3 regions of the Lysinibacillus sp. NPDC048646 genome follow, and region 3 is predicted to be linked to each of the others. Evidence: riboswitches for the same ligand, from Rfam matches in the RefSeq annotation. Region 3 holds a riboswitch; each other region holds the start of a gene.
What was found. Region 3 has a riboswitch for S-adenosylmethionine ahead of ACQKII_RS06745 (O-acetylhomoserine aminocarboxypropyltransferase/cysteine synthase family protein). Riboswitches for the same ligand answer to the same signal wherever they lie in the genome.
Positions count from the first base shown of each region.

Region 1 (4,868 bases), on a different contig from region 3:
TGCGCTGGCTGTCAGCTCCGTATACTTGCTCCGAGGCGTCATAAATGATGACAGCTTCGAATTCGATGCCTTTGGACAAATAAGACGGTATGACAACAACTCCTTGTTCATACTCAAGTGAGCCGTTCTTCAAGAGCTTAATATCATCGATATTGGATAAGGCTTCATAAGCACTCTTACTTTCCTCAGCTGATTTGCATATGATGGCAATGCTGTTATAGCCAAGACTGCGCAAAGTTGCGACTTTGGATGCAATGCAGCGGTGCAGTTCTGCGTGATCGGGCAATTGTGTCAGCACAGGCAACTCGCCATCGCGTTCGAAAGGGATAATCCGTTCGCCGTTTGGCACTAGTCTGCGTGTAAATTCGATGATCGGTTTTGTGGAACGGTAGCTGCGCGTCATGTTAATCACTTCCGTTTCATCCTGTCCATATAAGCTGCTAAGGATGTGAAAATCCACCATTTCACTGGCATGGGCGAATATCGCCTGATTAAAGTCACCTAGTACAGTCATCCTTGCCGAAGGAAACAATCGTTTTAGAAACTCGAATTGAAATGGTGAATAGTCCTGTGCCTCGTCAACAAGAATGTGCTTGATCGAGCGATTGGTCTGAAAGCCTTGAATCAACTCTTGCATAAGTAAAAACGGAGTAGCATCTTCGTATAATAGTTTGCCTTCGTCTAGCATTTCTAGCGTCGCTCGACAAATATCCGCCCACTCCGCGGGTGTTTCCCCCTCTATCCACTGTTTGATCTGCAGGGGATCAGCAAAAAGCTGCTTATATATCCCCTTAATGTCGATGAAACCAAATGTTTGGACTCGTTTACGTAACGGCTTTAATTTCTGTTGAACAATCAATCGGGCAAGTGCCTCAGGTTCGATCTCATAGTCGGCAATCGATTCTCCTCTAAAACCGCTTTTTTTCGCTAAGTAGGAATGAGCCTTATCGTAATCCTCGTTGCTAAGCAGCTCGATTTTTTCCTGTATCCACGGCTTCGTCAGTTCAGCCTTTTGGGTTTCATTTATTTTCTTAATTAGCCAATCCTTTAACTTTTCAAGTCTATTATGGAAGCGGAGTGAAGTGTCGTTACTATAAAACCTTTCTGCTATTTGTTGAGCGGTAACAATCGGCGTACCTCTGAAGAGCAAGTCCTTGAAAAACAGTCCAGATAACTCTAACGACTTCCTATATGATTCGATCGCTTCGAAAAAAAGGGGTGATGCTTTGAATCGAATGCTCGCAACCCTTGACTTGTAGGAGGGGGTATTCGTAGCAGTTAAAACATATTCCAGTTGCTCGTAGGGATTTTCAACTTGAAACGCTTTACTTAACCGATGATCCAAGTATTCCTGAAATGTGACTTGCTGCATATTCTCTTCGCCAAGTTCTGGCAGCACATTGGACACATAACTGTTAAACATTGAGTTAGGTGAAAATAGAATAATTTGATCAGCATTCAGACGATCTCGATATTTGTAGAGCAAATAAGCAATTCGCTGTAGGGCGGCAGATGTCTTGCCGCTGCCAGCTGCACCGTGAACAATGAGCAGTCTCCCACGATCATGACGAATAATTCGGTTTTGCTCCTGTTGAATGGTCGCTACTATACTGTGCATATGTTTGTCAGTCCCTTTGCCCAGCACCTGTTGTAAAATCTCGTCTCCAATGGTAAGGCTGGTATCGAACATGGATTGGAGAACACCGCCGCGGATAAGATATTGCCACTTTTTCTCCAATATGCCTTGGAATACGCCTCCAGGTGTTGCATACTGAGCAGGGCCGGGCTGGTAATCATAGTAGACACTTGAGACCGGTGCTCTCCAGTCGTAGATAAGGAAATCATCTCCACTTTCATCCATAAGTGAGGAGATGCCAATATAGAATTGTTCCTGAGTTGAATTTCCTTCCTCGATGAAATCAATTCGACCGAAGTAGGGAGCCTTCTGCATACGGCGCAGCGTGGACAATCTCTTGGATGCATGTTTATGGGTGCTTTGGCTTACTGATAGTGCTTGAGCCTCTTGTCTCAAACCGATGATGGTCTCGAGATAATCGTCAAAGGTATCAACATTCACCTTGACTTCATCCCAAAAGTGTTTACGTATATTAACCAGTTCGTTCCGACGCCGAGAAGTTTCTTCCTCTAATTTGCTGATTTGCTGCGTTATCGTCTCTATTACACTGTCCACTCGTTTTTGCTCCTGCTGAAATTCTGAATCCATAGCAACCACTCCTTAAAAAATTGGGATTGACAAACGAAAAAGTATATTGTATAATCTATAATAGGGATATAATGCACATTATTATTTTTAAGCATATATCTATATAAATTTACCACAGGTTCTCATTTTTTTCAATGTATTGGACATGATTTCTATACTTGTGGATTCTTAATGCTTTTTGTTTTAACATACACCAATTGAATGCAAGAAACACGCACCCACTAGATAAGCGGGTGCTTTTTTGACTACAATTTTACGCTGAAATATATAAACCTTCATTAATTTCTGTTTTTTTTCTTATTTAACTAACAGCGTGCGATTGTTTTATAAGAACAGTTTAACGCAATAAGAATTGAACCTTAATAAGTTTCGCAACGAATATTTAGAAAGAATTAAAATCTTACGATTACTACGAAGGGGGAATGTAAATTGGTACAGATTATTTTATCTACTATACTAATAATTGCACTTATTTTTTCAATATCGGTTGTGGTTCAAAAAAGAAAAAAAGCGGGTATCACAGGGATTAAAAGTACTTTAACGACAATTTGTTTATATTTAATTGCTGTAACAAATCTGCTCGCTTATTGGTTTGACTTTATGGGACTATTGAATTGGTCTATTACGGTAATTTTGTTGATTTTAGGTGCTTATTTCACAAAATATATGCCAGTTCCAGCTAGATGATTATTTAACGAACGGAGGTAAGAGTTTAAGACACAGCTGCCGAAATCAAAGGCAGCTTTTCTTATTGAGCGAACGAACGAAGCAGGATTTTTTTAGATTAACGACTAATAAACGAGGCGGGTTTAGATTCGAATAGCTTTTTCTCTCCTGTATCCCTCTAAAGTAAAAAAACATCCGTTCGCTTAATTTTGACTATAAGCGAACGGATATTTTTTACAAAATGAACCATTTTACTTAATTTCATAGTAATCGTCTAGGTTTTGTAACATTTATATTGACAATAGGTTTTCAGAATTATAGAATTATTTCCAAGTGAAACGTAATACCTTATCAAGAGAGGTGGAGGGACTTGGCCCAATGAAGCCTCGGCAACCGATATGAATCGGTGCCAAATCCAGCAGAGTTTTCTAAGAGATAAGGGGGTCCATCGAATCATCATGATGCGTTGACCTCTTTTGTACAAAAAAGTATGAAAAAGAAGGGGTGTATCGAATGTCTCAAACAGCAAAGGTTGATGACAAGAAATTAGAAGTGATTGCCAATGCTATTCAAAATCTACAATTTGGCGAGGTGCATATCACCATTCAAGATGGTGTTATTGTGCAAATTAATCGACTTGAAAAGCAAAGATTTCCACAAAAAAAATAGCGAATAAACGCAGCTGACTAGAAATCTGGAGGCCACATCATAAGCAGGGATCATCCCTTTGCTTATGTGTGGTCTTTTTTTTACCCGCATGAACGGTCAGTAAGACGGGCGCCGAACTGACTGTAAAAGCCCGATTGGTTCAACGTACGATCCGTAGGTATAAAAAATACCCATCTGATCGAAGTGTTTCTTAATTAGCAGTGATTTAAAAAGGAGTGAGCATTTTGAAATTAAGATATTTCATGAATATTGGTGTACTGAGTAGTATATCTATTGTACTGATGTTATTTAATTTTCCATTACCACCGTTTCCCAGTTTCCTACAGGTAGATTTTAGTGATGTGCCAGCCTTATTAGCAGCAATGACGATGGGGCCAGTTGCGGGGATTTTAGTGGAGCTATTAAAAAATATGTTGGATTGGTTATTGTCAGGAAGCATGACGGGTGTACCGGTAGGGCATTTAGCCAACTTTACAACAGGCGTGTTATTCATCATCCCAGTGTATTTCTGCTATTCAAAAATTCAGCGTGGTAAGGGGCTTGTCATTGGTTTGCTTGCAGGTACAGTTTCGATGGCAGTTGGTATGAGTCTCCTGAATTATGTGCTTTTCCTACCGATGTACACCTTGTTTTTAGGAATGGAACCTGTGAAGGGCGATGCCTTAAAAGATATGATTGTTCTAGGGATTTTACCATTCAATCTCGTGAAAGGTGTCATTGTCATGATTGTGACAATAATAGTATTCCGCAATATTCGTGTTTGGTTGACCCAGCAACGCTTGAAATATAATTGTACATAGTAAAAACAGGAGGAATAATAATGACGACAAAAGTAGTTAAAAGTATTGAAGAAATCGCAATTTCGCTTGCGGAAAAATTTAAGGAAACAGCCGTTACGCGAGATCAAGCAGGGGGGAATGCTAAAAATGAGCGAGATTTAATACGGGACAGTGGACTTTTAAAGCTCTTAATTCCGAGAGGGACGTCCATGGTGAAATGGACGTTTTTTAATTGATATCGGCAAGATTCGTGTCTGTTAGGGCTTCGAATAGCTTTTGAGAATCTTCGTTGTTGAGGTGTACATATTGATTGTCACCTGCTACAACTTCTAATGTGTCTTTGTCTGGACTTATCCAAATGGAGTAGAGGATCGCCTTTGTTTGGATATTCGGATCGACAAATTGAAAAATGAATTGATAGTCAGCCTCTCTGGCCATATCTACTTTCATCTGTTGCCATTTCGCATTATGAAGTATCTTTTTTACTACATTTACTTTTTTTCGATTGGTAATTTCCTGAAAGTCCTCAT
Region 1 is NZ_JBNNLZ010000036.1:8,034-12,901, reverse strand. Features, by position in the region: gene helD (RNA polymerase recycling motor HelD) at 1-2,224, opposite strand, end outside; gene ACQKII_RS23115 (hypothetical protein) at 2,654-2,911, shown strand; SAM riboswitch class I at 3,236-3,332, shown strand; gene ACQKII_RS23110 (YezD family protein) at 3,404-3,559, shown strand; gene ACQKII_RS23105 (ECF transporter S component) at 3,802-4,359, shown strand; gene ACQKII_RS23100 (hypothetical protein) at 4,380-4,574, shown strand; gene ACQKII_RS23095 (hypothetical protein) at 4,567-4,868, opposite strand, start outside.
Region 1: linked by a shared signal. The riboswitch ahead of ACQKII_RS23110 (YezD family protein) and the one ahead of ACQKII_RS06745 (O-acetylhomoserine aminocarboxypropyltransferase/cysteine synthase family protein) in region 3 are both predicted to bind S-adenosylmethionine.

Region 2 (4,868 bases), 110 kb from region 3:
TATCACATGATTTTGCGTATGGGGCAATTGGCTTTGATGGCAATAAACCTGTCAGCTTCCTGCAAACAGAGGGCGCTAAAGATGTCGGCATTGAAATGTATACGTTATCTAAAACATTTAATATGGCCGGCTGGCGCATTGGATTTGCCGTTGGGAACGCTAAAATAATTGAAGCTATCAATATCATTCAAGATCATTTATTTTGTAGCCAATTTCCTGCTGTTCAGCAGGCAGCCGCAATAGCACTTACTTCCTCGCAAGATTGTGCAATTGAGCTAAGAGCAACCTACGAGCGTCGTCGAAACGTTCTCATAGAAGAATCCAAACGAATTGGCTGGCAGGTTACAGCACCAAAAGGCTCATTCTTTGCATGGTTACCTGTTCCACTAGGTTATACAAGTGAGCAATTTGCTGATCTGTTACTCGACAACGCTGATATTGCCGTTGCCGCGGGCAATGGCTTTGGTGATTATGGTGAAGGCTATGTCCGTGTTGGCTTACTTGTCAGCGAAGAACGTTTACGTGAAGCTATCATTAGAATTGAGAAATTAAATTTATTTAAGTAAAATGATGGACTGTCCAATCAGCGTGTTTTACACCTATTGGACGGTTTTTCTTATCTATTTACTTATTTTTCGTGGACTCTCTAATCCCTCTTCTAACGGATAAAATTGAACATGTCCCGTTTCTTCATCGAAACGTCGGATATGCTGTACACCCCGTACTTCTGCTAAAACAACATCTGCGGTAATGACGGGATTCCCACCTTTAACAAAATGGCCGCCAGACACACCTCCCCATTGATCACTCATCGATCCATGAAAATGGGTTTCATATACACCATCCCGCTTACAGATAACGCCAGAACCTTGAATAAATTCAAGTGGCCCTTCTTTTTCAATTACTTCACTAAAACGTACTTTGATTTTAGATGTCTCATCCGGGACTAAATACACAAAATTACTTTTTTGAAAACTACCGATACAGCTAACAATTGTTGCTGATTCAATTTCGTTCTCTTCACATACAGCCTCAATTCCCTCAATGATATCTGTCCCCATTAAGATGCGTGCACTAATAACCTTCCCAAATGACCCTACCCCATAATTAACTCTTACAGACATAGATTTACCTCTTCCCCCTGAATAAATTATATTTACATAGAACGGGGGACTTTCACGCCCAGCACTCACGTCTTTACAGGCAGTTTCTATCCCCTTAACACTAAATCTAATATAGTTTAATTTTATAAAATATTAAAAATATTTATTGACTTAATATAACCTATAAATTATATTAGTTCTATCGGATTTACAAAAATACTATAAATCTCTTATCAAGAGTAGCTGAGGGACTGGCCCTATGAAGCTCGGCAACCCCCCTTTTTGGGAAGGTGCTAAATCCTGCAAACGATATTCGTTTGAAAGATAAGAGAGGACATCTTTTCATGAGCCTCTCTTAAGTTTATAAGAGAGTTTTTTTTATTTTCAAAAACCGATAAAACAACTTTGGAGGTAATTTTTCATGAAAAAGAAAAGCAAATTTTTAGTAGGTTTAGCAAGTCTCACATTAGCAGTGGCATTAGTCGGTTGCGGTAGTAAGGAAGACAGCAAAGGTAATGGTGAGGCTATTAACGAAAATAAAATCGTAGTTGGCGTAACATCTGGCCCACACGAACAAATTGCAGAGGTAGCTGCGAAAGTAGCAAAAGAAAATGGCTTAGAGGTTGAATTAAAATCATTCTCTGATTACGTTTTACCGAATACTGCATTATCACAAGGTGATTTAGATGCGAACAGCTATCAACATGAACCGTTTCTAGATACATTTAACAAAGACCATGATACAGATTTAGTGCCTGTTGGAAAAACAATTTTAAATCCAATGGGTGTATACTCTGAAAAATATAAATCATTAGATGAAATTCCTGACGGTGCAACATTTGGATTGCCAAATGATCCGACGAACGGAGCTCGTGCCCTATTCGTTCTGCAAGAAGCAGGCTATATCAAATTGAAAGAAGGCACTGGCCTGACAGCATCTATTCACGATGTGGAAGAAAACAAAAAGAACTTCAAATTTATTGAATTAGAAGCTGCACAAATTCCAAAGCAATTAAGTGAAGTAGATGTCGCGGCTATTAATACAAACTTCGCATTAGATGCTGGTATCAATCCTAAAAAAGATTCCATTCTTTTAGAATCTACTGACTCACCATATGTAAACTACATTGTTGTGCGTGCTGAAAACAAAGAAGACCCAACGATTAAAAAGTTCGTTGATGCTTATCAATCGGACGAAGTACGTAAATTTATTGAGCAAGAATTTGATGGTTCTGTAATAGCAAGCTGGTAATATAACACGACAAAAGTTACCGTCTAAACGGTAACTTTTTCCTTTAGGAAGGAGAAATCACATGATTCAATTACAAAATATATCAAAAGAATTCAAATCAAAAAAAGGTACTGTCAAAGCGGTTGATGGCATTAATCTTCATGTGAAAAAAGGTGAAATTCATGGGGTTATCGGCTACAGTGGTGCCGGTAAAAGTACACTCATACGATGCGTGAACTTATTAGAACGTCCTACAGCTGGGAAAGTATTTATTGATAACGTGGATATTACAACGCTTTCATTAAATGCCCTTCGCCAAACACGTCAAAAAATCGGCATGATTTTCCAACATTTTAATCTCTTAAAAACAGCAACAGTCTACAACAACATTGCCGTACCGTTAAAGCTGCTTGGTTATAACGACAGTGAAGTGAAAAATCGTGTTGCTAAGTACGCTGAAATTGTTGGCCTGACAGAGAAATTAGATAGCTATCCAAGTCAATTATCAGGTGGTCAAAAACAACGTGTCGCGATTGCTCGCGCACTTGCACAAGAGCCAGAAATTTTACTAAGTGACGAAGCAACGAGTGCACTTGATCCTGAAACAACTGATGCTATTTTGGAGCTATTACTTAAAATCAACCGTGAGCTTGGCATTACGATTTTGCTAATTACGCATGAAATGAATGTTATACAAAAGATTTGCGATGACGTTTCGGTTCTTGAGGCTGGTAAAGTCGTAGAGTTTGGCTCTGCTATTGAGCTTTTTGCAAGACCCCAACATCCAACGACTCGAAAATTTTTAAATACTATTTCACAACGTAATTTATCCCCTACGCTAATCAAACAGTTAAATGTTTCAGGCAGTGTCATTCGTTTAACTTTTTTAGGCGAAAGTACTGGAAAGCCTTTACTTGCCGAAGTAAGCAAAATTTATGATGTACAGCCAAACATTTTAACAGCCAATATTATTGAATTAAAAAATGGCATTGTCGGTAATATCGTTGTCCATTTAAACGGTGAAGTACATATCGTACAAAAAGCACTTACGTTTTTCACAGAAAACGGCGTAGCCATTGAGGAATTGGGAGGCGAACTACATGGATAGCATTCAAAACTTCTTTACAGATTGGTCACACATTATTGGGAAATCTATGATTGAAACCTTTCAAATGGTCGGTATTTCTTTATTGTTCTCCATTTTAATCGGGATTCCTTTAGGGCTTTTAATCGTTTTAACACGCCCTGGACAATCCTTTGAAAATAAATTTTTGTATCAACTTGTCAATTTACTCATTAATATCGTCCGTTCTGTACCATTCATCATTTTACTATTCTTCATCCTTCCATTTACGAAGATAATCGTAGGGACAACGATTGGCGTAAAAGGTGTTATTGTACCACTTGTCATCTATACTGCCCCTTATATTGCTCGTTTAATGGAAACAGCGCTTTTAGAAGTGGACGCTGGCGTGGTGGAAGCTTATACAGCAATGGGTATTAAACGTCGTCATATTATTTGGCATGTATTACTACGTGAAGCTCGTCCATCTATTATTTTAGGTTTAACAATTGCTACAGTCGGTCTGATTGGGGCAACTGCAATGGCAGGAATGGTTGGTGCTGGTGGACTAGGTGACTTAGCATACCGTTACGGTCACTTACGCTATGAAGTTGATGTGATGTATGCAACCGTCTTTATTTTAATTATTCTTGTCCAAAGTATTCAATCACTTGGTAACCGTTTTGCTGCAAAACTAAAGAAAGATTAGTAGGAGGATTCGCATGACAAACGAAATATATGTAGAGAGAAATGGCTATATTGCTACGTTAGTTTTAAATCGTCCTGATAAACGTAATTCTTTATCGAGAGAAATGTTCCAAGCCGTTTTAGATAACCTTGAAAGTTTACGTGAAGATTCTTCTATTAAAGTACTGATTGTGCGCGGCGTAAATGACATTGCCTTTTGCTCAGGCGCTGATATTCGTGAATTTTTAGATATTCGTTATGCAGCTGAAAACGCTAAAGCTTACAACGAATTAGCATTGAAAGCTATTGATGCACTCTATAAATTCCCACAGCCTACAATTGCAATGATACAGGGCTTAGCTATAGGTGGCGGTTTGGAATTAGCCAATGCTTGTGATTTCAGACTAGCGACGCCAAAAAGTAAGCTTGGTATTACAGCTGCCAACATTGGTATTGTCTATAACCTTGAAAGTACAAAAAGACTAATCAATATTGTCGGCGTTGCGAAAGCAAAAGAGATTTTATATACAGCCAATATCTTTACAGCTGAAGAAGGCAAAAATATTGGCTTAATTACAGCATTACATGAGTCAGAACAAATTGAAGAAGCAACATTACAGTTTGCCAATCATTTATTAAGTAAATCATCTGTTGCCAATGCTGGCATTAAAAAAATTATTCAAGCGATTGTAGATGGCGAGACCGAAGAAAACGAAGAGTTAGCACAAATAATTCTTGATTCATTTAGCTCTGAAGATTACAACGAAGGCATTCAAGCATTTTT
Region 2 is NZ_JBNNLZ010000004.1:148,102-152,969, reverse strand. Features, by position in the region: gene ACQKII_RS07255 (pyridoxal phosphate-dependent aminotransferase) at 1-566, shown strand, start outside; gene ACQKII_RS07250 (PPC domain-containing DNA-binding protein) at 621-1,124, opposite strand; SAM riboswitch class I at 1,331-1,434, shown strand; gene ACQKII_RS07245 (MetQ/NlpA family ABC transporter substrate-binding protein) at 1,525-2,355, shown strand; gene ACQKII_RS07240 (methionine ABC transporter ATP-binding protein) at 2,417-3,442, shown strand; gene ACQKII_RS07235 (methionine ABC transporter permease) at 3,435-4,106, shown strand; gene ACQKII_RS07230 (enoyl-CoA hydratase/isomerase family protein) at 4,120-4,868, shown strand, end outside.
Region 2: linked by a shared signal. The riboswitch ahead of ACQKII_RS07245 (MetQ/NlpA family ABC transporter substrate-binding protein) and the one ahead of ACQKII_RS06745 (O-acetylhomoserine aminocarboxypropyltransferase/cysteine synthase family protein) in region 3 are both predicted to bind S-adenosylmethionine.

Region 3 (4,868 bases):
TAAAATTTCAAGTATCGTGCCAATGGTGTCGCATGTTGACCATACGGAGCACGATGTTGATGTTATCGTAACAGAACAAGGTGTAGCAGATTTACGTGGTCTTGCACCAAAAGAGCGCGTTGGGCGCATTATTGATAACTGTGCTCACCCTGAATACCGTGAACAATTATGGGCGTACTTCAATGCAGCGATTGAAGCAACAGGCAGTCACCATACACCACATGATTTAGAAAAAGCATTATCTTGGCACGTGAACTTGGCAAAGAACGGCACGATGAAAGATCCATCATTTGCTAAATAAAAATATAGGCAAAAAGCCTTGAGGAAGACGAAATTGTCTCTCAAGGCTTTTCTTTTTGTTATAACAATCCAATCCATTTCCAATATGTTGCTGTGAATAAAAGGACTAGGAGGTACCCGATAATCGTTAAGGGAATACCCGATTTTAAGAAATCTTTAGTTGTAAAGGCTCCGGTACCATAGGCAAGCATGTTTTGGGGTGCGCTAATCGGTAATAAGAATCCGAAGCTAATGACAAACTGTTGGACTAATACGAAACCGACTTGATCAACATTTACTGTTAATGTTGAAGCTAATACAATGAACACCGGAATCAGTGCGGAAGCTAGGCTTGTAGCACTGGCAAAGCCCAGATGAATAAGGATATTGAAAAGGGTAACAATCGCGATTGTTGCTAGAATTGGCATAGAATCAAGACCTAGTGATCCGAAGACAGTATCTGATAACCACGTCGCACCTTCTGTATTTAGTAGTACTGTCCCCAACATAATCCCAACGGCAAAGACGATAATTGTCCCCCAAGGAATATGCGGCTCAACTTCTTTCCACGTATAAACACCGATCTTTGGCATTAATAGAATCGCTATCGCAACAATTGTGACAGTTGTCGTATCGAATGGGTGAAGTTTGTCCTCAGTTGCCCAGAAAAATAAAAGTACTATCGATGTTATGATTAAACGAATTTCAGGTGCTTTTAATGGACCCAAATCTGCAAGTTGCTTTTTAATTACATCTTTACCGCCCGCTATATTGCTTGTCTCAGGTTTAATTAAAGTAATCATGATGAAGAATAGAGCCACCGACATGATGATTGAGAATGGTGCGGCGTATAGTAACCAAGCTCCCCAAGAAATATCTACACCAAACTGTTCTTTGATAAAGTTTAAAGCAACCATATTTTGTGCAGCTGCTGTTTTAATACCGATATTCCAAATCGAAACTGCTTGGACAGATGTGATAACGAGTAAAGCAGCTAGACGACTATCACGTGGTAAGCCAAATGCGGCAACCATGCCAAGTAGAATTGGTACAACTGCACCAGCACGTGCTGTAGCAGAGGGTACGAAGAAAGCTAGTACTATGGATACTAAAATAGCACCGAAGACAATCGCTTTCGTTTTTGTGCCAACTAGCGATAAAATCCATAAAGCAAGCCGTTTATGTAAATTTGTGATTTGCATGGCTGCTGCTAAGAAAAGTGCTGCGGCTACTAGTGCAACCGCAGAGTTACTAAATCCACTTAATGCCATTTTTAGCGCGCCTGATGTACCTAAATCTGTTGTGGGATCCTCCATTGAGGGGGCCAGACCTAGCATAACTGTCACAAGTGCGATAATCATGGCAGAACTGACAGGATACGATACGGCCTCGGTTACCCAAAGGATGACAGCAAAAGCTAAAATCGCTAGAGCGCGTTGGCCAGCTACAGGTAGGTCTCCACTACTTGGTAAAAATGTAATAATAATTAGTGCCGCGAAAGCTAGGCCAATCCATAATGGTTTTAAATTGCGTTTAGGTGCTGTTTTCTCGAGAGAAGACATATTAATTCATCCTTTCTAACGATAAATATGACGATAGTTTCCTATAACATCGGTAAGTAAAATGTTTTTTTAAGAAAGTAATTTTGTCTATTTATTGTAAAAAGTAAAAGAATGTAAAAAAATCTCTGTTTACAGCAATATTAAGTTATAACGAGAGAATGGATGGTCACAAAAAATACAATAATATCCAAAATCATATTATTTCTTTTTCTTAAAAGCAGAAGTTACTTTAGGTTCGGTACCTTGGAGTAATCGTTTAATATTTTCAATATGTAAGACAAGTGCTATGCCAAAAAGTAGAAGTGCAATTATTGTTGGACCTATTCCTGGAATCCATAAGTAAGTAGCTGTACAAAATACTACATAAAATTCAAGGACACCGACGATTAAATAGTTAGTGGCAAATGATAAAATGACAAATAATATGAGTGCAACTAGTCCGATTTTCCAATCGACAGCAAGCAAAATTCCTATAATCGAAGCGGTTCCTTTACCTCCATTGAAGCCCATATGAAAGGGGAAATTATGCCCTAAAATTACACCAGCAGCAATTGTATACGTTAAGAGCCAAATTTGTACGTCCGTTAAATGCGAAGTATTAGCTAAATATAGATGTACACCAATAATGGCGGCAACGCCTTTACCAATATCAATTAGTGCCACTAATATACCGTATTTCCAACCGAGCGAAAGAGTTGCATTTGAGGCACCTGGATTGCCATGCCCAGCCTTTTTTAAATCTACCCCCGATAAAAATTGCGCTACTTTTGAGCCGTGAAAACAGCCAATTAGATAGCCAACGATAAGACAAATTATCAAGGCTTTTACCATAAAAATACTCCTCTCAATAAATATATTTTAAAGTATTGTATGCGTTCATATTACGTAAAGGAGCAGACAGAAGTTTCAGAAAAAATGAAATTTTAGTGTTGACAGAAAAAAAGTCTATGTTTATACTGTGTAACAACGATGGAAATTGAATCACATACTCTTATCAAGAGCGGCGGAGGGATAGGCCCTATGATGCCCGGCAACCAGCAAGTAACTTACTTGCTAAGGTGCTAATTCCTACAGATTCTTACTTGGATCTGGCAGATAAGGGGAGGAAAACTTGCAACCGCAACCCTCTTCTTAACTGAAGAGGGTTTTTGTTTTCTACAGAAAATCCTCCTCATCTCCGGTACCATCGTAAAAAAATAACCATTTTAGGAGGAACAATAATGACTAATTTTAGACCAGAGACATTACTATTACACGGAGGCCAAGAGCCCGATCCAGTCACAGGCTCTCGTACAGTGCCAGTATACCGTTCAACAGCTTTCGTATTTAAAGACACTGCTCATGCGCAACGTCTTTTCGCTCTAGAAGAAGCGGGCAATATTTATACACGTATTACCAACCCAACTGTAGACGTTTTTGAAAAACGCGTTGCTTTATTAGAAGGTGGGACAGCAGCAGTAGCACTTTCATCAGGTGCAGCGGCTATCGCATTTTCAATTTTAAATCTTGCGGGTGCAGGCGATGAAATCGTAGCAGCAAGTTCTTTATACGGAGGCACATATAACTTACTAGCAAATACATTACCAAACTACGGTATTAAAACTATTTTTGTAGATGAGACGAACCCAGAGAATTTCCGTTCAGCCATTAACGAAAAAACAAAAGCCATATTTGCTGAAGGTTACGGCAATCCAAGTTTAAAAGTACTAGATGTAGAAACAGTAGCTAACATCGCACATGAAAATGGCTTACCACTAATTATCGATAGTACATTTGCTTCTCCATATGGCTCTACTCCAATTGATTTTGGTGCAGATATTGTCGTTCACTCAGCAACAAAATGGATCGGCGGTCACGGAACGACTTTAGGTGGTGTTGTTGTAGATGCAGGGAAATTTGACTGGACACAAGGAAGATTCCCTGGCTTTACAGAGCCGGATGCTTCCTACCACGGTATACGTTACGGTATCGATACAGCAGCAGCAGCGTTTGCCACAAAACTGCGTGTGCAATTATTGCGGGATTTCGGACCAACTTTAAGTGCTGATGCAGCATTTAACTTATTACAAGGTTTAGAAACGCTTCATTTGCGTATCCCTAAACACAACGAAAATGCATTAGCTGTGGCTGAATATTTACGTAACCACCCATCTGTGGAATATGTAAATTACAATGGTTTAGAGGATTTCGCTACCCATGAGTTAGCCAAAAAATACTTGAAAAATGGCTTTGGTTCTGTGCTTACATTTGGCATTAAAGGTGGACGTGAAGCAGGTCGTAAACTAATTGACAGTGTGAAATTATTCTCACACGTAGCAAACGTAGGGGATGCTAAATCATTAATTATTCATCCAGCATCTACTACACACCAGCAGTTATCTGCTGAAGAATTAATACAGACTGGAGTAACCGAGTCGCTCGTTCGCTTATCTATTGGCTTAGAAGCAGTAGAAGACATCATCACCGATTTAGAACAAGCGATTGCACAAGTAACTGCAGCTCAACAAGAAGTAGAAGCGTAATCCTTAGTAAAAATAATCGTTCAGATAAAGATGCTTGCGTGTTGTAATGTTTACGTATTTTCTCATTTGAAAAGCCTCATTTGGCAATACGTGAAACGTTGCTACATGAAGTAAAAACCCCATTCGGTTGTTTGTCTGAATTTTTCAATAAATAATACCTAGTAATTTTATAAGCATTATTGACATACTTAAAGCCATGTTGTATACTAGGGATTAAGTTAAAGGTTCGAAGGCTACCAACCAAGAACGACAGTGAATTCATTTACAATAACATCTGATCTCATTCGATAGTTGTTCATTGTTAGAGCGTATAGGTCATAGGCTCTGCAAGAAACACACATCCTATTGATTTTAAAGGTAGTCGATGCAGTGATGGAAAATGAAAAAATAAAATTGTTTTCATAAGTGCTCCCCCACTTTTGAATATATAGCAAGATAAGAGAGTAGTCGCATAGCCAGCTGCTACTCTCATCCAAAAAAAATCGAAAAAGGAGTGTTTGAAATG
Region 3 is NZ_JBNNLZ010000004.1:38,114-42,981, forward strand. Features, by position in the region: gene ACQKII_RS06730 (succinate CoA transferase) at 1-301, shown strand, start outside; gene ACQKII_RS06735 (DASS family sodium-coupled anion symporter) at 360-1,841, opposite strand; gene ACQKII_RS06740 (glycerol-3-phosphate acyltransferase) at 2,040-2,672, opposite strand; SAM riboswitch class I at 2,830-2,943, shown strand; gene ACQKII_RS06745 (O-acetylhomoserine aminocarboxypropyltransferase/cysteine synthase family protein) at 3,062-4,363, shown strand; gene ACQKII_RS06750 (hypothetical protein) at 4,866-4,868, shown strand, end outside.